DNA from 2 places in the Nonomuraea sp. NPDC049649 genome. Region 1 is predicted to be linked to the other one. Evidence: riboswitches for the same ligand, from Rfam matches in the RefSeq annotation. Region 1 holds a riboswitch; the other holds the start of a gene.
The links. A riboswitch is a leader RNA that binds a small molecule or an ion and turns the genes downstream of it on or off. The one in region 1 is predicted to bind glycine.
Positions count from the first base shown of each region.

Region 2: another riboswitch for glycine. It lies ahead of gcvP (aminomethyl-transferring glycine dehydrogenase); the one in region 1 lies ahead of gcvT (glycine cleavage system aminomethyltransferase GcvT).

Region 1 covers NZ_JBFAOH010000009.1:159,472-169,816, reverse strand. The annotation lists gene AB0J42_RS15125 (amino acid deaminase/aldolase) at 1-691, opposite strand, end outside; gene AB0J42_RS15120 (DUF6286 domain-containing protein) at 830-1,429, shown strand; gene AB0J42_RS15115 (hypothetical protein) at 1,429-1,956, shown strand; gene AB0J42_RS15110 (L-serine ammonia-lyase) at 1,943-3,319, opposite strand; gene gcvH (glycine cleavage system protein GcvH) at 3,377-3,766, opposite strand; gene gcvT (glycine cleavage system aminomethyltransferase GcvT) at 3,763-4,851, opposite strand; glycine riboswitch at 4,985-5,082, opposite strand; gene AB0J42_RS15095 (gamma-glutamyl-gamma-aminobutyrate hydrolase family protein) at 5,138-5,827, opposite strand; gene AB0J42_RS15090 (3-oxoacyl-ACP reductase) at 5,824-6,588, opposite strand; gene AB0J42_RS15085 (aldehyde dehydrogenase family protein) at 6,593-7,933, opposite strand; gene AB0J42_RS15080 (glutamine synthetase family protein) at 7,936-9,303, opposite strand; gene AB0J42_RS15075 (FCD domain-containing protein) at 9,427-10,125, shown strand; gene AB0J42_RS15070 (hypothetical protein) at 10,165-10,345, shown strand, end outside.
Region 2 covers NZ_JBFAOH010000007.1:149,176-159,520, forward strand. The annotation lists gene AB0J42_RS12420 (mannose-1-phosphate guanyltransferase) at 1-1,279, shown strand, start outside; gene AB0J42_RS12425 (FHA domain-containing protein) at 1,537-2,049, shown strand; gene AB0J42_RS12430 (MerR family transcriptional regulator) at 2,073-2,699, shown strand; gene AB0J42_RS12435 (bifunctional nuclease family protein) at 2,806-3,276, shown strand; gene AB0J42_RS12440 (MerR family transcriptional regulator) at 3,425-4,045, shown strand; glycine riboswitch at 4,097-4,188, shown strand; gene gcvP (aminomethyl-transferring glycine dehydrogenase) at 4,343-7,171, shown strand; gene AB0J42_RS12450 (tetratricopeptide repeat protein) at 7,646-8,479, shown strand; gene AB0J42_RS12455 (hypothetical protein) at 8,536-8,883, opposite strand; gene AB0J42_RS12460 (alpha/beta family hydrolase) at 8,966-9,559, shown strand; gene AB0J42_RS12465 (DUF5999 family protein) at 9,579-9,770, opposite strand; gene AB0J42_RS12470 (TetR/AcrR family transcriptional regulator C-terminal domain-containing protein) at 9,975-10,345, opposite strand, start outside.

The DNA.
Region 1 (10,345 bases):
CGTTGACGATGCGGCCGCGGCGGAGCACGAGTTCCCTGGCCGAGAGGGTCTGCATGAGGCGGACTGCTCGGCCGTACAGGGCGTTGGGGGGTGCGTCGCCGACGCCGGCGATCTGCGCTTCGTACGCGAGGAGGCCGACGAGGCGGTAGCCGGGGCGTTTGGCGATCTCGGTGGCGAGGGCGGCGGCCTGGGCGGCGTCGCGGACGGGGGAGCGGAGCGCGCCCGCCCTGAACTTCCCGCCGAGCGCGACGAAGCCGGCGTCGATGTCGAGGCAGAGCCGGATCTCGTGGCGGGGGCGGAGGCTGGCGAGGGCCTGGTCCATGTGGGCGAGGTGTTCGGGGGAGTCGATGGTGAGGGTGATGTGCCGGGCGGCGTCGGCGTCGCCCGCGAGGGCGGCGAGGGCCTGGCGGTCGGCGGTGGGGTAGGCGACGACGATGTCGGTGTGGCCGTGGGAGGCCAGCCAGAGCGCTTCGGGCAGGGTGAAGGCGAGCAGGCCGCGGAAGCCGTCGAGGGCCAGCACCTGCTCCAGCAGCGGCCGGGATCTGAGGGATTTGGTGGCCACCCGGATGGGCTTGCCGGCGGCGCGGCGCGCCATGCTCGCGGCGTTGGCGCGCATCGCGGCCAGGTCGAGGATGGCGAACGGCGGCTCGAGCGCGGCGGTGGCCCGGTCGTAGCGCTGGCGGTCGTCCATACCGGCAGCGTAACGGCATAACCGGCAAATGAACATGAGGACCGTTCGCATTGGTCGTGCCGTCCTGTAATGATCCCGCAAACGGGCGGCGTGGACACGGTCGAGCGACGGCCGGTCCGTGTACCTCTGATGCCTGTGATGACCACGCTGCAGCAGATCCTGCCCGGCACGGCTGCCGCCGTCCGCGACTCCCCGCTCCGCCGCTCCCGGCGGGTGCTCCGACCGGCCCGGACCCCCGCCGCGGTGACGGTGGCGGTGCTGCTGACGGCCGGGTTCGGGCTCACCGCGGCGGAGATCGTCGCGGGCCTGTGGGGGCGGCCGCTCGGGCTGGTCCCGGTGGACGAGGCCGTCGAACTGGCGACCGGGACCTCGTGGCGCGAGCTGTCGCTGCCCGCGCTGGGGGTGGCGCTCGCGGGCCTGGTCCTGCTTCTGCTGGCGGTGCTGCCGGGACGGTCCAGGCTCGTGCCGGTGGAGACCACCGACCCGCTGATCGTCATCGGCATCACCCGCTCCGGGCTGCGCCGCACGCTCCGCGCGGTCGCGCAGCAGGTCGAGGGGGCGGGCAAGACCAAGGTACGGCTGCGCAGGCGGCGCATCGAGGTCACCGTGACGACCGGCCCCGAGTCGTCGGGCGCGATGCTCCGGCAGGTCGGCGCGGCGGTGGGCGACCGGCTGGCGGCGCTGGGCACGCTCGGCACGGGCGAGGTCGTGATGCGGCTGCGCAGGAAGGGGCTGTGATGCGGCAGTACGGAGGAAACCGGGCAGGGCTGGCCGTGGTGGGCGCGGTGCTGCTGGCCGCGGGCGGCTACGCCTGGCTGCGCGGGCAGGGGCATCTCGCCGGGTTCTCGCCGCGGGCCAGGGTGCTGCCCCAGCGCGCCGCCGACGCCCTGGGCGGGCATCCGTGGCCGCTCTGGGTGGTCGCCCTGGTGCTGGTGCTGCTCGCGCTGGTGACGCTCCGGTGGCTGGTGCTCAGCCTGGGCTGGGGCCGGTTCGGCAGGCGGTGCGGCACGGGCACGGCGATGCTCTGCGTGGGCCTGAAGGACACCGAGGGGCTGCAACGGGCCGGGGTGCGGGTGGCCGGCGACCTGGAGGGCGACGCGCGGTTGCGGATCTCGTTCTCCTGCCCTGCGTCGGCGGACGTGGGCATGGTGGTGGGCAAGCTCGACCGGGAGATCGTCGGCCGCATCCGCCGCGAGGTCCGGGACGACGAACTGGGCGCCGTCGTCCGCATCCACGTCCGCCGCCAGGGGCTCAGCACTCGATGACGTTCACCGCGAGGCCGCCGCGGGAGGTCTCCTTGTACTTGTCGAGCATGTCCCGGCCGGTGTCGCGCATGGTCTTGATGGCCTTGTCGAGCGACACGTGATGGCGGCCGTCGCCGCGCAGCGCTATCCGGGCGGCGGTGATGGCCTTGATGGAGGCGACCGCGTTCCGCTCGATGCACGGAATCTGGACCAGGCCGCCGATCGGGTCGCAGGTCAGGCCCAGGTTGTGCTCGATGCCGATCTCGGCGGCGTTCTCCACCTGCTCGGGGGTGCCGCCCAGGACCTCGGTGAGCCCGGCCGAGGCCATCGAGCAGGCCGAGCCGACCTCGCCCTGGCAGCCGACCTCGGCGCCGGAGATGGACGCGTTCTCCTTGAACAGCACGCCGATCGCCGCCGCCGTCAGCAGGAAGCGGATCACGCCCTCGTCGTCGGCGTTCGGGACGAAACGGGAGTAGTACGTGAGCACGGCGGGGATGATGCCCGCCGCGCCGTTGGTCGGGGCGGTGACGACGCGGCCCCCGGCGGCGTTCTCCTCGTTGACCGCCAGGGCGAACAGCGACACCCAGTCCATCGCCTGCAGCGGGTCCGCCTCGGCGGACTCGGTCTGCAGCCGGCGGTGGAGCTGGTGGGCGCGGCGCTTGACCTTGAGCCCGCCCGGCAGCACGCCCTCCTTGGCGATGCCCCGCCCCACGCACTCCGTCATGACCCGCCAGATGTCGAGCAGCCGGGCGCGGATCTCGTCCTCGCCGGGCCCGAACGCCTTCTCGTTCTCCAGCATCAGCCCGGAGATCGACAGGCCGGTGGCCGAGCAGTGCTTGAGCAGTTCCTCGCCGGTGGTGAACGGGTAGGGGAGGACCGTGTCGTCCGGCTTTATCCGGCCGGCGCCGGTGGCGCTCTCGTCGACCACGAAGCCGCCGCCGACCGAGAAGTAGACCTTCTCCCGCAGCGGCTCGCCCGCCTGGTCGAAGGCGGTGAAACGCATCCCGTTCGGGTGTTCCGGCAGCGAGATCTTGCGCTCGAACACCAGGTCCTCGCCGATCACGAACGGGATCTCGCGCTCGCCGAACAGCCGGACCGTGCCCGACTCGCGCATCGCGGCCAGCCGCTCGTCCACGGTGTCGACGTCCACCAACTCGGGTTTCTCGCCCGACAGGCCCAGCAGGACGGCCTTGTCGCTGCCGTGGCCCTTGCCCGTCAGCCCGAGCGACCCGTACAGGATGGCTTGGACCCGCGCTGTACGGTCGAGCAGCCCGTCCTGGCGCAGACCGCGGGCGAACTTGTGGGCGGCGGCCATCGGACCGCCGGTGTGGGAGCTGGACGGGCCGATCCCGATCTTGAAGAGGTCGAAGACGCTGATCGCCATTGACAGGCGCCTTTCACGAGCGGTGCCGGGGCCCGGGCGCGGACCCCGGCGGGTGGGTCAGGACTCGCCCGAGGTCAGGGCGGCGTACTCCTCGGCCGAGAGCAGGTCGTCGGCGTCGCCCTCGGCGCGCACCTTGAACATCCAGCCCTCGCCGTACGGGTCGCTGTTGGCCAGCGACGGGTCGTCCACCAGGGCCTGGTTGACCTCGACCACCTCGCCGCCGACCGGCGTGTAGATCTCGCTCACGGACTTGGTGGACTCGACCTCGCCGACCGAGTCCCCGGCCTCGATGGTCGAGCCGACCTCGGGGAGCTGCACGTACACCACGTCACCGAGGGCTTCGGCGGCGAAGGCCGTGATCCCGATCGTGGCGACCAGGCCGTCCTCCAGACCGGAGATCCACTCGTGCTCCTTGGTGTAGCTCAGGTCGTCAGGGATGTTGCTCACTTGTTCCTCCTGTAGAAGGGCAGCTCGACCACGTCCACGGGTTCTTGCTTGCCCCGGATGTCCACGGCCAGACCTTCGGTGTCGACGCCGGCGTCGATGTAGGCCAGCGCGATGGGCTTGCCCAGCGTCTGCGACGGCGCGCCGCTGGTGACCTCGCCGACGACGGCGCCGTCCTTGGTGACGGGGTAGCCGTGGCGCGGCACCCGGCGGCCGCGCGCGACCAGCCCGGTCAGGCGCCGCCGGGGCGGGTCGTCCTTGACCGCCTCCAGCGCCGGCCTGCCCACGAAGTCGCCAGGCTTGTCGAATTTCACCACCCTGCCCATGCCCGCGTCGAACGGGGTCAGCTCCGCGCTCAGCTCGTTGCCGTACAGCGGCATACCCGCCTCGAGGCGGAGCGTGTCACGGCTGGACAGTCCGGCGGGCTTCAGCCCGTGCGGTTCGCCGGCGGCGGTCAGCGCGTTCCAGAGCGGGACGGCGTCGTCGTTGGCGATGATCAGCTCGAACCCGTCCTCGCCGGTGTAGCCGGTGCGGGCGATGAGCGCGTCGCGGCCGTCGACCCGGCCGGGCGTGATCGTGTAGTACTTGAGGCTCGCGAGGTCGGCGTCGGTGAGGGTGGCGAGGATCTCCTGGGACCGGGGGCCCTGGATGGCGATGAGGGCGTACTGGTCGGAGCGGTCCTCGACCCGTACGTCATACGCCTTCGCACGATTTTTCAGCTCTTCGGCGACTTTTTCGGCGTTGGCCGCGTTGGCCACGACCATGAACTCCTCGTCACCGAGCCGGTAGACGATGAGGTCGTCCAGCACCCGGCCGCGCTCGTCCACGAGCATCGTGTAGCGCGCCCGCCCGTGCCCCATCGCGGACAGGTGTCCCACCAGGGCGTAGTCCAGCGCCTCGCCCGCCTGCGGGCCGGTCAGGAAGATCTCCCCCATGTGGGAGAGGTCGAACAGCCCGGCGGCCTGGCGGACCGCGTTGTGCTCGGCGGACTCGCTGCCGTAGCGGAGCGGCATGAGCCAGCCGGCGAAGTCGGTCAGGGTGGCGCCGAGAGATTCGTGCACGTCTCTCAGCGGTGTCGATCTGGACATGTCTCGCACCTCAGGACAGGATCGGATGCCGGGATCCTCCCCCTCTGTCATCGGTGCCTGAGAGCTTCACCCGGCATTTTTCCGGACTTTCACCTTCGGCGAGGCCGCGTGTGACCTGCTTTCCAGAGGGCACCTCGGCTGTACGGTCCTTTGCCTTGAGAGGTTCGCGGGGAGGGCTTGCTCCTTCAGGGGTCCTGACCGGCTGCCAGGGCACTCTCCCGTACGGCTTTTCACGGTGCTGTGGCCAGCCTAGTGGCCTGAGGGGTGAATTGTCGCGTCTGTCACTTCAGCACGCCGCCACCAGCGCCTCGAAGAGCGCGGGGTCGTCGGCCGCCTCCGCGTGCCACTGGACGGCCAGCGCGAACGGGTGGGAGCCGAGCTCCACGGCCTCGATCGTGCCGTCCGCGGCCGTGGCCGTGACGGTCAGGCCCGCGCCGAGCCGGTCGGCGGCCTGGTGGTGGTAGTGCGGCACGGCGACCGGTCCGGCCCCGAGGAGCTTGGCGATCGTGCTGCCCGGGACGGGACGGACCGGGAGGCGGCCGAACTCGCCGGGGGCGGGGCAGTGCCCGGTGTGGCCGGTCACGTCCGGGAGATGCTGGTGGAGGCTGCCCCCGAGGGCCACGTTGAGGACCTGGAGGCCCCGGCAGATGCCCAGGAAGGGGATCTGGGCCTCCAGCGCGGCGGCCACCACCGCGAACTCCGCCGTATCCCGAAATTTCCGGACGTAGGCGCTGGCGGGATGCGGCGCCTCCCCGTAACGCCCCGGATCGACGTCCCCGCCGCCCGTCAGGATCAGCCCGTCCAGCCGCGGCACCAGCGCCGCCGGATCCCCCGCCGGCGGCAGGAGCACCGGCTGCCCGCCCGCCCGCGCCACCCGCTCCACGTACGTGTACGGCAGCAGCGCCGCGGGCAGCTCCCACACCGTGAACCGCGCGGGCTCCACGTAGGTGCTGATCCCGATGACCGGCCGGCTCATAGCGGCGTCACGTAGGCCCCGGAGATGCCCCCGTCGACCAGGAACTCCGACGCCGTGATGAACGACGCGTCGTCGCTGGCCAGGAAGGCGACCGCGGCGGCGATCTCGGCGGCCTCGGCGAACCGGCCGAGCGGAATGTGCACCAGCCGCCGCCGGGCCCGCTCCGGGTCCTTGGCGAACAACTCCTGGAGCAGCGGCGTGTTCACCGGCCCCGGGCAGAGCGCGTTGACCCGGATGCCCTCGCGGGCGAACTCCACGCCCAGCTCGCGCGACATGGCCAGCACCCCGCCCTTGGCCGCGGTGTAGGAGACCTGCGAGGTCGCCGACCCCATGACGGCCACGAACGAGGCGGTGTTGATGATCGACCCCTTGCCCCGGCGGCGCATGTACGGGATGACGTGCTTGCAGCACAGGTAGACGCTGGTCAGGTTGACCTCCTGGACCCGCCGCCAGGCGTCCATGCCGGTCTCCAGGATGGAGCCGTCGTCGGGCGGCGAGATGCCCGCGTTGTTGAACGCGACGTCCACGCTCCCGTACGTCTCGAACGCCCGCTCGTACATCCGCGCCACGTCGGGCTCGCTGGTCACGTCCGCCCTGACGAACAGGCCGCCGACCTCGGTGGCGGCCTTGGCACCGGCCTCCTCGTCGATGTCGGCGCAGACGACCCGGGCGCCCTCGGCGGCGAGCCGGTGCGCGGTGGCCAGGCCGATGCCGCTGCCCGCCCCGGTGATGACCGCCACGCGGTCCAGCAGTCGCTGCATGTCGCTACTCCGTCGAGATGAAGACGTTCTTGGTCTCGGTGAACGCGGCCAGCGCGTCCGGCCCCAGTTCGCGGCCGAGCCCGGACTCCTTGAACCCGCCGAACGGGGTCCAGTAGCGGACCGAGGCGTTGGAGTTCACCGAGAGCGCGCCGGACTCGACCGCGCGGGCCACCCGCAGCGCCCGGCCGACGTCGCGGGTCCAGATGGAGCCGGACAGGCCGTAGCGGGTGTCGTTGGCGATGCGGACCGCGTCGGCCTCCCCGGCGAACGGCACCACGGAGACCACCGGGCCGAAGATCTCCTCGGTGAACGCCCGGTCGGTGACGTGCGGGGTCAGCACCGTCGGCGGGAACCAGAAGCCGGGCCCGCGCGGGCACGAGCCTTGCAGGTAGGGGTCGGCGACGAAGCCGCGGACCCGGTCCCGGTGCTCGGCGCTGATCAGCGGGCCCATCTCGGTGGCGGGGTCGAGCGGGTCGCCGACGCGCAGCCCGCGCACCGCCTCCGACAGCCGCTCCAGGAACTCGTCGTACACGCTCTCCTGCACCAGCACGCGCGAGCGGGCGCAGCAGTCCTGACCGCTGTTGTCGAAGACGGCGTACGGCGCGGCGGCGGCGGCCTTGGCGACGTCGGCGTCGGCGAAGACGATGCTGGCCGACTTGCCGCCGAGCTCCAGCGTGAGCCGTTTGACGTGCGCGGCGGCCTTGGCCGCGATCTCCTTGCCGACCTCGGTCGAGCCGGTGAACACGATCTTGGCGACGCCGGGGTGCTCGACCAGGCGGGCGCCCGCGACCTCCCCGGCCCCGGGCAGGACCTGGAGCACCCCCTCGGGCAGGCCCGCAGCGAGGGCCAGCTCGGCCAGCCGGAGCGCGGTCAGCGGGGTCTGCTCTGCGGGTTTGACGATGACCGTGTTGCCCGCCGCCAGCGCCGGGGCGACGCCCCACGACATGATCAGCATCGGGAAGTTCCACGGCACGATGACGCCCGCCACGCCCAGCGGCTCCTGGAAGGTCACGTCGACGCCGCCGGGCACCGGGATCTGCCTGCCGTGGTTGCGCTCGGGCGCGCCCGCGTAGAAGTGGAGCACGTCGCGGACGGTGGCGGCCTCCCAGCGGGCGTTGCCGATCGGGTGGCCGGCGTTGGCGACCTCCAGCGCGGCCAGCTCCTCGGCGTGCGCGCCGACCAGGTCGGCGAAGGCCCGCAGCAGCCGCGCCCGGTCGCCGGGCGACACCTCGCGCCACTCCCGGTACGCCCGTGTGGCCCGGGCCACGGCCTCGTCGGCCTCGGCGACCCCGGCGGGCTCGACCTCGGCGATGACCCGCTCGGTGGCCGGGTTGACGATCTTCATGGTCACAGCCGCTCGAACCCCCGAATGAGCTCCCAGTCGGTCACCGCCGCGTCGAAGGCCGCCAGCTCGACCCGGGCGTTGTTGGCGTAGTGGGCGACCACGTCCTCGCCGAACGCCTCGCAGGCCAGCTTGGAGTCCTCGAACAGGGCCAGCGCGTCGCGGAGCGTGCGCGGCACGGTCTCGGCGCCGGAGGCGTAGGCGTTGCCCTCGAACGGCTCCTCCAGCTCCAGCTCCTCCTCGATGCCGTGCAGCCCGGCCGCGACCAGCGCGGCCACCGCGAGGTACGGGTTGACGTCGCCGCCCGGAACCCGGTTCTCCACCCGCAGCGCGGGGCCGTGGCCGACCAGGCGCAGCGCGCAGGTCCGGTTGTCGACGCCCCACTTGACCGCCGTGGGCGCGAAACTGCCGGGCACGAACCGCTTGTAGGAGTTGACGTTGGGCGCGTACAGGAGGGTGAGCTCGCGCAGGCAGGCGAGCTGACCGGCGATGAACGCGCGGCCGAGCGGAGAGAGGCCGTGCGGGCCGTCGCCCGCCATCATCAGCTCGCCGCCGGCGCCGCGCAGCGAGATGTGGATGTGGCAGGAGTTGCCCTCGCGGGAGTTCGGCTTGGCCATGAAGGTGATCGACCGGCCCTCCTGGGCGGCGATCTCCTTGGCGCCGTTCTTGTAGACGGCGTGGTTGTCGCAGGTGACGAGCGCCTCGGCGTAGCGGAAGGTGATCTCGTGCTGGCCCAGGTTGCACTCGCCCTTGGCGGACTCCACGTACAGGCCCGCGCCCTCCATGCCGCGGCGGATGCGGCGCAGCAGCGGCTCGACGCGGGCGGTGCCGAGCAGCGAGTAGTCGACGTTGTAGAGGTTGGCGGGAGTCAGGCCGCGGTAGGCGCGTTTCCAGGCCTCCTCGTAGGAGTCCTCGTAGACGACGAACTCCAGCTCGGTGCCGGCGTAGGCGCGCAGGCCGCGCTCGGCGAGGCGGGCGAGCTGGCGGCGCAGGATCTGGCGCGGCGAGGCGGCGACCTCGGCGCCGTCCGGCCAGGCGAGGTCGGCCAGCAGCAGGGCGGTGCCCTCCTGCCAGGGCACCCGCCGGAGCGTCGACAGGTCGGGCCGCATCACGAAGTCCCCGTACCCGCGATCCCAGGACGACATCGCGTACCCGCCGACCGTGTTCATGTCGACGTCGACGGCGAGCAGGTAGTTGCACCCCTCCGAGCCGTGGTGGAGCACCTCGTCGAGGAAGTGGCGGGCCGACAGCCGCTTGCCCTGGAGGCGGCCCTGCATGTCGGCGACGGCCAGCAGCACGGTGTCGATCAGGCCCGCCGCGACCTCCTGCCGCAGCTCGTCGACGGTGAGGAAGCCGGTGGATCGCTCGCTCACGTGGCTGGCTCCGATCTGGCAGGAGTCCTTCTGATTGGGCTAGTCTCAGACCATTGATGTGTACGGCGGGATCGGTTGTCAAGGCCTGAGGACACGTTGGACGATTCGTCGCGTTTGACGACGGTGCTGCGGCCGGTAAAGGCCGGGAACGCCTTCGAGGAGACCGTCGAGCGGCTGCTGCAGGCGATCAAACTGGGCGTGGTGGCCCACGGCGACAAGCTCCCGCCCGAGCGCGAGCTGGCCGTCCGGCTCGGCATCAGCAGGGTGACGCTGCGCGAGGCCATCCGCGCCCTCCAGGACGCGGGCTACCTCGACGTGCGGCGGGGCCGTTACGGCGGCGCGTTCGTCACCTACGTGCCGCCCCCGCCCGGCTCGGCCGACCTGCGCCGGGCGGTGGCCCGGATGGGCACCGACGACCTCGCCGACGCGCTCACCTTCCGGATGGCCGTCGAGTGCGGCGCCGCCCGCGTCCTGGCCGGGATGGAGCTGACCGGCGGGCAGCGCGACACGCTCCGGCGCAGGCTGGCCGACCTGGACGCCGCCCCGCTGGAGGACTACCGCCGCCTCGACACCGCCTTCCACCTGTCGATCGCCGAGCTGACCGGCTCCGCGCTGCTCGCCGCCGCCTGCGCCGACGCCCGCCTGCGGGTCGGCGACCTGCTGAACGCGATCCCCATGCTCCAGGCCAACCTGGACCACGCGGCGGCGCAGCACCGGGCGATCGTGGCCGCCATCCTGGACGGCGACCCCGAGGCGGCGGCCCGCGCGATGGCCGAGCACCTGGAGGGCACGGCCGCCCTGCTGCGCGGCTTCCTCTCCTGACCGCAGCACCCCTCAGGGGCTCATAGAGTCGTTGGCACGGTGTTGGAGAAGTGGTTTCATCAGAGCATCATCGCGACGGGACGGCTTCCGCTGTTCTGTTTCTTCGTCGCGCTCATCGTGGCCTTCATCGCCACCCGCATCAACGTCCGCCTGATCAGGGCCAAGATCGGCTGGTTCCGTGACGTCAACGTGGGGGAGATGCACATCCACCACGTGGTGT
Region 2 (10,345 bases), on a different contig from region 1:
CAGCGCGTACGCCACGACCCTGCGCAAGGGCGAGCACGTCGTCATCTCGCGCGACTCCTCGCTGGCCGCCCGGGCGCTCAAGCGGGCCGTGATCGGGGCGCTCACCGCCAGCGCGATCAACGTGGACGACCTGGAGGCCGCGCCGCTGCCGGTGGCGCGCTTCCACGCCGCCAGGGGCACCGCGGCGGGCGGCGTCGCGCTGCGCACCACGGCGGGCGACCCGCAGAGCGTCGACATCGTCATCATGGACGACCGCGGCGCCGACCTGCCGCCCGGCTCCCAGCGCAAGCTGGAGCGGGTCTTCTCGCGGCAGGAGTTCCGCCGCGCCTTCCCCGGCGAGATCGCCGAGCTCACCTACCCGGCCAGGGCCGTCGAGGACTACACCCGCGAGCTGCTGAGCCGGGTGGACATGACCGGCGTGCGCGGCATGAAAGTGGTGGCCGACTGCGCGGGCGGCACCTCGTCGCTGGTGCTGCCGCGGCTGCTGGGCCGGGCCGGGATCGAGGTGCTCACCGTCAACGCCGTGCTGGACGACCTGTCGCCCACCGAGACGCTCGCCGAGCGCCGCCGCGACCTGCAGCGGCTGGCGGAGCTGGTCAGCTCCTCGCGGGCGGCGTTCGGGGTCCGGTTCGACCCGGTGGGGGAGCGCATCGCGCTGGTGGACGAGCAGGGCCAGCTCATCAGCGAGGAGCGGGCGCTGCTGGTGGTCCTGGACCTGGTGGCGGCCGAGCGCAGGAGCGGCCAGGTGGCGCTGCCCGTCACCACCACCCGGGTCGCCGAGCAGGTGTGCCGCTTCCACGGCGTGCAGGTGCAGTGGACCTCCACCGCCGTCGACGCGCTCACCTCGGCCGCCGCCGGCCCCGGCATGATCTTCGCCGGTGACGGGCGGGGCGGTTTCGTGGTGCCGGAGTTCAGCCCGGCCATCGACGGGCTGGCGGCCTTCATGCGGCTGCTCGGGCTGGTCGCCCGCACCCGCCTCTCGCTCAGCCAGATCGACGCCAGGATCCCGGTGGCCCGGATGCTCAAGCGGACGATCCCCACGCAGTGGGCGGCCAAGGGGGCGGTGATGCGCTCGGTCATCGAGGCGGCCGAGTCCGGCGACGGCCACCGGATCGACACCACCGACGGGGTGCGGGTGGTCGGCGACGACGGGAGCTGGGTGCTCATCCTCCCCGCGGCCACCGAACCCGCCACCGACCTGTGGGCCGAGGCGGCCGACGTCGACACCGCCCAGCTCTTGATCGAACGCTGGGCTAGGGTGGTCGAGGAGGCGACATGATCCACACATCGCCGCTTCCTGTCCGGGATTTGCCGGGAAGGACGGCAAGATCGTAATGTTGAAACGCGCGGCGGCATGGACCTTCAGGTGGGGGCGGTTGTAACTTTGTCAGCGTCCGAACCTGTCGTCCAGCGCCCCGCCTTGACCTTTGCCGCTGATCAGCGTAAGTTGCGGCATTCGCAAAAACCTGACGAGCGAAGCGAGGCGCGCCGCGAGCACCGTAGCCGCGTCTTCGCGGTAGGAGGCCGAGCCGATCGATGCCGAGCGTCTACTGCACGCAGTGCGGGCATGCCAACCCCGAGGATGCCCGTTTCTGTTCCCGCTGTGGGTCCCAGCTGACCAGACTCGAGGTCTCCGGGGACACCACGTCGACGATCTCCGTCGCGGGAATTGAGGCGTACGAGGCTGAGACCGGCGACATGCTGATGGCCGAGCGGGCGCTGGTGGAGCAGCTCCCGCCGGGCACGGCGCTGCTCACCGTCACCCGGGGGCCCAACCAGGGCAGCCGCTACCGGCTCGACAAGGACCTGACCACCACCGGCCGCCATCCCGAGAGCGACATCTTCCTCGACGACATCACGGTCTCGCGCCGTCACGTCGAGTTCTACCGCTACCGCGGCGGCCAGTTCTCGGTGCGCGACGTGGGCAGCCTCAACGGCACGTATGTGAACCGCGAGCGCATCGAGGAGGTCCCGCTCCACTCGGGCGACGAGGTGCAGATCGGCAAGTTCCGGCTGCTGTTCCTGATGCGGACCCCCAGCGGCGCATGAGCTCCCAGGCGGCACGCTCGCACATGAGCATCGGGGAGGTGCTCGCCCTGCTGCAGGGCGAGTTCCCCGACGTCACCATCTCCAAGATCCGCTTCCTGGAGGGTGAGGGGCTGATCGAGCCCGAGCGCACCCCGTCGGGCTTCCGCAAGTTCACCCACCTGCACGTCGAACAGCTCCGCTACATCCTGACCGAGCAGCGCGACCGCTACCTCCCGCTGCGCGTGATCAAGGACAAGATGGCCGAGAACTTCGGCCGTCCCCGCGCGCTGCCGGAGAAGCAGGAGGTCAGGCTCACCCGCGCCGAGCTGCTGGAGGCCGCGGGCCTCGACGACGAGACGCTCACCGAGCTGGAGGACTACGGGCTGCTGGCCCCGGTCGCCAGGCGCTACGACGAAGAGGCGCTGAAGATCGCCCGGGCCGTGGGCGGGCTGGCCCGGTTCGGGCTGCACGCCCGTCACCTGCGCGCCGTCAAGGCCGCCGCCGAGCGGGAGGCGGGGCTGGTGGAGCAGACGGTCGCGCCCATCCTCAAACGCCGCAAACCGGGCGCCATCGGGGAGGCCGACGAGGTGGCCAGGGAGCTGTCCTCGCTCCTGCTCGACCTGCACGCGGCGCTCCTGCGCACGGGGGTTCGGGACGTTCTGGGCCGATGAGCGGCCTGCGGGACATTCAGGGCCCGGCGGGTGTTACGTTGAAATGCAGAAGCGGACCAGCGATGACCTGAGCCGGGCCACCGGCCAGTCGAATATGGAGCAGCCCGTGTTGCAGATGGAGGTAGTGGGCGTCCGGGTAGAGATGCCTACCAATCAGCCGATCGTTCTGCTCAAGGAGGCACACGGGGACCGGTTCCTGCCGATCTGGATCGGCATGACCGAAGCGACGGCCATAGCGCTGGCACAGGCCGACGAGCCGCCGCCCCGGCCTCTCACCCACGACCTGTTCAGGGACGTGCTCAGCGCCCTCGGCGTGGGCCTGCGCGCCGTCAACATCGTCGCGCTGCGTGACGGCATCTTCTTCGCCGACCTCGTGTTCTCCAACGGTGTTGAGGTGAGCGCGCGGCCGTCCGACTCCATCGCGCTCGCGCTGCGCACCGGTGCCCGCATCTTCGCCAGCGAGGAGGTGGTCCAGGAGGCAGGCGTGATCATCCCCGACGACCAGGAGGACGAGGTGGAGAAGTTCAGGGAGTTCCTTGACACGATCTCACCCGAGGACTTCGGCCAGGCGGGGTAGGTATTTCAGTGCATTTACGCTTCACGACGCGCCGAGCCGGATCGTTGACTGAGCATGGTCACAGTCCTACGGTGCAAGTGAAACTCGTGGCCGACCTTTTACGAACCCCCAGATGAGGCCACGGGATGAGAGAAAGCCGGAGGTCCGCGTGGCGGTCAGCAGCGGCGAGGGAAAGACGGCCGGCCAGGAAGATCCGGTGCGGCGCGAAAGCGCGCGGCAGCGTGCGGGAGAGCAGGGCTTGCTCTTCGACGAGCAGCCTGCCGCGCTGCCGGACGACATCGGATACCGCGGGCCCACGGCCTGTGCCGCGGCCGGCATCACCTACAGGCAGCTCGACTACTGGGCGCGGACCGGGCTGGTCGAGCCCACCATACGGGCGGCGCAAGGCTCCGGCTCCCAGCGCCTCTACAGCTTCCGCGACATCCTGGTCCTGAAGGTCGTCAAGCGGCTCCTCGACACCGGAGTCTCCCTCCAGCAGATCCGCACCGCCGTCCAGCATCTGCGCGACCGCGGGGTCGCCGACCTCGCGCAGATCACCCTGATGAGCGACGGCGTCAGCGTCTACGAGTGCACCTCGGCCGACGAGGTCATCGATCTTCTCCAGGGCGGGCAGGGCGTGTTCGGCATCGCGCTCGGCCGGGTCTGGCGCGAGGTCGAAGGATCCCTCGCGGAGCTGCCGGGGGAACGGGCGGCGGTCGTGGACGACGTCCCGGCCGACCATCCCGCTGACGAACTGGCCCGGCGGCGCCGCGCGCGACGCACCGGCTGAAGCCCCGAACCACCCCAATCCGGTCGAAGCCTGTAACCTAGGACTTGCTGACGACCCCGTGCGGGAGAGACCCCGGCACGGCCGGGGCGCCGAAGGAGCAACCCTCCCCGGAATCTCTCAGGCGCCAGTACCGCTCGGGTGAGGCAACTCTGGAAAGCAGGTGCGTCAGACCAGGCGCACCTCACCGACGGTGCAAGCCCGGTGCGGGTGAAGCTCTCAGGTCGTCATGACAGAGGGGGAGATCCGGCATAAGCCCGCGCCCAGCGCCGGTCTCCACAGCCTCGGGAGGCATCTCCAATGACCGACCTGTCAGCACCGCCTTTCTCCAGCCGGCACATCGGGCCCACCCCGGCCGAGCAGCAGCGCATGCTCGAAGCCGTCGGTTTCGCCTCGGTCGCCGACCTCGTGGCCGCCGCCGTGCCCGAGGCCATCAGGGCCAAGGACCGCCTCACTTTGCCGGCCGCCGCCGGCGAGGCCGAGGCCATCGCCGAGCTGCGCGCCCTGGCCGGCCGCAACCAGGTGCTCACCTCGATGATCGGCCTGGGCTACTACGACACGGTGACGCCCGCCGTCATCCGCCGCAACCTGCTGGAGAACCCGGGCTGGTACACCGCCTACACCCCGTACCAGCCGGAGATCTCGCAGGGCCGGCTGGAGGCGCTGCTGAACTTCCAGACCGTCGTCTCCGACCTGACCGGCCTGCCCGTCGCCGGGGCGTCCCTGCTCGACGAGGCCACCGCCGCGGCCGAGGCCATGACGCTGGCCCGCCGCGCCGGCAAGGTCAAGAGCCCGGTGTTCGTGGTCGACGCCGACACGCTGCCGCAGACCAAGGCCGTGCTCGCCACCCGCGCCGAACCGCTCGGCATCACGCTCGTCGAGAGCGACCTGGAGGGCGAGCTGCCCGAGTGCTTCGGCGTGCTGATCCAGTACCCCGGCGCGTCCGGGCGGCTGCGCGACTTCCGCGACGTGGCCGAGCGCGCGCACCAGGCGGGCGCGCTGGTGGTGGCCGCCGCCGACCTGCTGGCGCTCACGCTCGTGGCCGCGCCCGGCCAGCTCGGCGCCGACATCGCCGTCGGCTCCTCCCAGCGGTTCGGCGTGTCGTTCGGCTTCGGCGGCCCGCACGCCGCCTACATGTCCGTACGCGAGGGACTGCAGCGCCAGATGCCCGGGCGGCTGGTCGGGGTGTCGGTCGACGCCGACGGAGCCCCCGCGTACCGGCTGGCCCTGCAGACCCGCGAGCAGCACATCCGCCGCGAGAAGGCCACCAGCAACATCTGCACCGCGCAGGTCCTGCTCGCCGTCATCGCCGGCATGTACGCCGTCTACCACGGCCCCGACGGGCTGCGCCGGATCGCCCGCCGCGTCCACCGGCACGCCGCCGCGCTCGCCGAGGGGCTGCGCCGGGGCGGCGTCGAGGTCGTGCACGGCGAGTTCTTCGACACCGTGCGCGCCCGCGTGCCCGGCCGGGCCGCCGAGGTGGTCGCCGCCGCGGCCGAGCGGGGTGTCAACCTGTGGCAGGCCGACGCCGACCACGTCTCCATCGCCTGCGACGAGAAGACCGGCGCCGCCGAACTGGCCAAGGTCTGGGCCGCCTTCGGCGTCGAGGGCGGCGTCGCGCCGGAGTCCGCCTCCGACGCGCTGCCCTCCACGCTGCTGCGCGAGTCGGACTTCCTCACCCACCCGGTCTTCAACACCCACCACAACGAGACCTCGATGCTGCGCTACCTGCGCAGGCTCCAGGACAAGGACATCGCTCTCGACCGCTCGATGATCCCGCTCGGCTCCTGCACCATGAAGCTGAACGCGACCACCGAGATGGAGCCCATCACCTGGCCCGAGTTCGCCGGCGTCCACCCGTACGCGCCCGAGACGCAGGCGCTCGGCTACGTCGAGCTGATCGAGACGCTGGAGGGCTGGCTCGCCGAGGTGACCGGCTACGACAAGGTCTCCATCCAGCCGAACGCCGGTTCCCAGGGCGAGTTCGCCGGGCTGCTCGCCATCCGCGCCTACCACCGCGCCAACGGCGACACCGAGCGGGACGTCTGCCTCATCCCGTCCTCCGCCCACGGCACCAACGCCGCCAGCGCCGTCATGGCGGGCATGCGGGTCGTGGTCGTGGCCTGCGACGACGAGGGCAACGTCGACCTGGCCGACCTCGACGCCAAGATCGCCAAGCACCGCGACCGGCTGGCCGCCATCATGGTCACCTACCCGTCCACGCACGGCGTCTACGAGGAGACCGTCACCGAGATCTGCGCCAAGGTCCACGACGCCGGCGGCCAGGTGTACGTCGACGGGGCCAACCTCAACGCGCTCGTCGGGCTGGCCAAGCCCGGCCAGTTCGGCGCCGACGTGTCCCACCTCAACCTGCACAAGACGTTCTGCATCCCGCACGGCGGCGGCGGCCCCGGCGTCGGCCCGGTCGCCGTCCGCGGCCACCTCGCCCCCTACCTGCCCGGCCACCCGCTGCGCGACGGCTCACCCGTCGGTCCCGTCTCCGCGGCGCCTTACGGCTCCGCCGGGATCCTGCCGATCTCGTGGGCGTACATCAGGATGATGGGCAGCGACGGCCTCACCGCCGCGACCGAGCAGGCCATCCTGTCGGCCAACTACGTCGCCCGCAGGCTCGCCCCGCACTACCCCGTCCTCTACACCGGCCGGGGCGGGCTGGTCGCCCACGAGTGCATCATCGACCTGCGGCAGATCACCAAGGAGACCGGCGTCACCGTCGACGACGTGGCCAAGCGGCTCATCGACTACGGCTTCCACGCGCCCACCATGTCCTTCCCCGTCGCCGGGACGCTCATGATCGAACCGACCGAGAGCGAGGACCTGGCCGAGCTGGACCGGTTCCTGGACGCGATGATCGCCATCCGCGCGGAGATCGCCAAGGTGGCCTCCGGCGAGTACGACAAGACGGACAACCCGCTGCGCAACGCCCCGCACACCGCGGCGGCGCTGACCGCCGACGAGTGGACCCACCCGTACTCGCGCACCGAGGCGGGCTACCCGGTGCCGTCACTGCGCGACGACAAGTACTGGGTGCCGGTCCGCCGGATCGACCAGGCGTACGGCGACCGCAACCTGGTCTGCTCCTGCCCCCCGCTGGAGTCGTACGAAGACTGACCACCGTTCAGCCGGGCCTACGCCGGCCGGGCCTCTATGGGACCGGTCGGCGTGAGGGCCGAGCGGGTCTTCGCCGCATCGGTCGGCGCCGGCGTGACCCCGGCGCCGCTGTCGGCTGTGATCAGGGCGTGGCAGTGCGGCCGGGAGGACGACGGCCCGGTGCGCTCGCCGGGCCGCAGCCTGCGGAGATCGCCGTCACGTCCATGTTGGGGCGGACCGGCGGTTGGCCGCTGCTCGTGGATCCGGGATGCAGGGGGTCGTGAGGGGCATGTGCAGTCGGGTGTCGCGCCTCACGGGATGCTCTGCCTTGGCGAGGCGGTGTGGCGGGTTCGGGGGTTGCGGACGGAACGTTTTGTGTCGGCGGGCAGGGTGGTTTTGGATTTTTCGGGCGTGAGTCAGACCGGTAGGGCAACACGGCAGACATGATCGCGAGAACTCGTTAGGCTCGGGACGTTCGTCGCCGAAGGAGCTCCCTTGACGTTCTCAGAGCTGGAGACCCCGCCGCTCGACGCAGCCCGCCGCCTGGCCGAAGAGGGTGACCTCGCGGGCGCGGCGGCCATCCTCGCCGAGGTGGCCGAGGAACCTGACAATCCGGATCGGGCGCAGGCCGCCGTGGGGCTGGCCGTGGTGCTCGACCAGCGGGGCGACGTCGAAGGGGCGAGGGCCGCCGCCAGGACGGCGCTGGCCACGGGTCATCCCGAGTTCGCCGCGCAGGCCGCGTGCCACCTGGCTCAGGGGTTCGAGCGTGAGGGGCGGCTGGAGCAGGCGCGCGGGGCCTGGCAGGCGGTGCTGGGGCTCGGTACTCCCTCGTACTTGCCGCTGGCTCATCTGGCGCTGGCCCGGCTGGCGGGGGAGCTGGGCGACTACGACGAGGCGGAGGCCGAGCTGCGCGCCGCCATCGAGACGGGCGGGCAGGCCGACGGCGAGGAGGAGCCGGACGGGCACGCGGTGCAGGCCCGGGTGCACGCCGCGCAGCAGCTGGCCGATCTGCTGATGGAGCGCGACGAGCCCGGTGAGGCCGCCGACGTGCTGATCGACGTGCTGCAGGACGCCTCCGGTGACGACCTGGCGCGGCTGCGCGTACAGCTCGGCATCGCGCACCTGGAGATGGCCTGCGCGGAGTTCGCCGGGGCCGTCGAACAAGGGGGAGAGGCGCAGGTGAGCGCGCTGGCGATCGAGCTGCTGGCGCGTACGCTCCCGCTGCGCGGCCGCGACGACGCCGCCGATCAGGTGTGGGTGTACGGGCTGGAACACGAGGACGAGGGGCTGGCGGCCGAGGTGCGCCTGCGCTACGGACGCGACGCCTGAACGGCCTGAGGGTTCCCGCTGACGGGCGTGAGATTGCGCCTGGCCTGGGCAACCTGCTAGGGCCTGCGCATCAGCGCTCCCGCCGCGGCGATGTTGATCAGTACGATCGACACCCAGACGATGATCAGCCCCACCGTGCCCGCCTGGCTGGCGGCGATGGCCGTCAGCGGGATGCCCAGGCCCATGGAGCCGAGCGTGATCGGGGCGATCGAGCGGGGGCCGTCGTTCTTGCGCTTGGCTTCCACGCCGCGTAGCCGCAGCTCCGCTTCGACCCGGGCCGCGATCTGGGCGTCGAGGCGGTCGGCCAGCGAGTCGACCAGGGCGGTTTCGTACTCGGGGCCGAGGTCGCGGCGGGCGTCGATCGTCGCCCGCAGCTCGTCGCGGACGTCCTTCTCCTGTTGCATGCAGGACATCCTGCCTGTTCTCGGGCGCGCCGTCATCAGCCCTCGGGGCCATGTCGGTGTCCTCCCCAGGTACGGTGCTGCCATGGAGATCATGACTCCCCGGGGGCCGGCGCGGGTCGACGTGGACGAGGGGGAGGCGGACCGGCTGCTGCTGGTGCTGACGCACGGGTCGGCCGGGGGAGTGGACGCGCCCGATCTGCTGGCCGTGCGGGAGGCGGCGCTCGGCATGGGGGCGACCGTGGCCAGGGTGACGCAGGCGTTCCGGGTGGCGGGGGCGCGGGCGCCGGGGCCGGCCGAGCGGCAGGACGAGGCGTGGCTGACGGTGATCGGCGAGCTGCGGGCGCGCTGGCCCGGCCTGCCGCTGGTGCAGGGCGGCCGGAGCAACGGGGCGCGGGTGGCCTGCCGGACCGCGCGGGCGGCCGGGGCGGCGTCGGTGGTGGCGCTGGCGTTCCCGCTGCATCCGCCGGGCAAGCCGGAGCGGTCGCGGGCGGGCGAGCTGCGCGGCGCCGGGGTGGACGTGCTCGTGGTGAACGGCGACCGGGACCCGTTCGGGGTGCCGGACGCGGCGGACGCGGCGCGGCTGGTGGTGCTCCCCGGTGAGGGGCACGACCTGAAGAAGGACCCCGCCCGGGTGGGCGAGGTGGTCGCCGGCTGGCTGGCCCGTCATCTCGGGTGACCGGCCGGTGTGCGGTGGCTCAGGCGGCCCCGACGGCGGGGCGGTGCGGCGCGATGGCGGTGCCGCCGGGCAAGAGCTCACCGGTGTCCTCGAACAGGACGACGCCGTTGCACAGCAGGCTCCACCCCTGCTCGGGGTGGCGGGCCAGGGTGCGGGCGGCTTCGCGGTCAGGTGCGTCCGCAGACGGACAGACCGGGTCGTGCGGGCACATCGGCGTGCCTCCGAAATCTCTTTGGATGGCTCCCGGTCACGGGGCCGGGAACCGCTTGGCCTTACTTCCTAGCAAGTGTGCGATGTGCGTCACATATTCCGACATAGTCCGTTTGGACTGTTCCGGGAGGATCCTCCCCGTCGGCGTGTGACCCACGACACAGCGTGCCTCAGGCAGGATAACGGGCCAAGCACGACACGCACACTAGGTTTCCAGCCCCCGGAGCAACGCGTCCAGCCCGCGCTCGAAGTCGGCGTCGGCCCGGCTGTCGCGCCGTACCCACTCGTCCACCTCGGGGTCGGCCCAGCCCGAGCGCTGCACCTCGACCGCGACGCTGCCGAACACGAAGGCCCGCAGCGTGCGCACCGCCTCCTCCGCGTCGGGCAGGCCGCCGTCGGCGAGCTGCTCGACCTGCTCGGCGACGGCGACGGCGGCGGCGCCCTTGGGCGGTTTGGTGAGCGCCAGCGCCAGCACACCGGGGTGCTCGCGCAGCAGCTCGCGGCTGGCCCGGCACCACGCCCTGGCGGTCTCCTGCCAGGTGGCCGCCTGCTCGACGTGGACGGCGGTGACGTGCT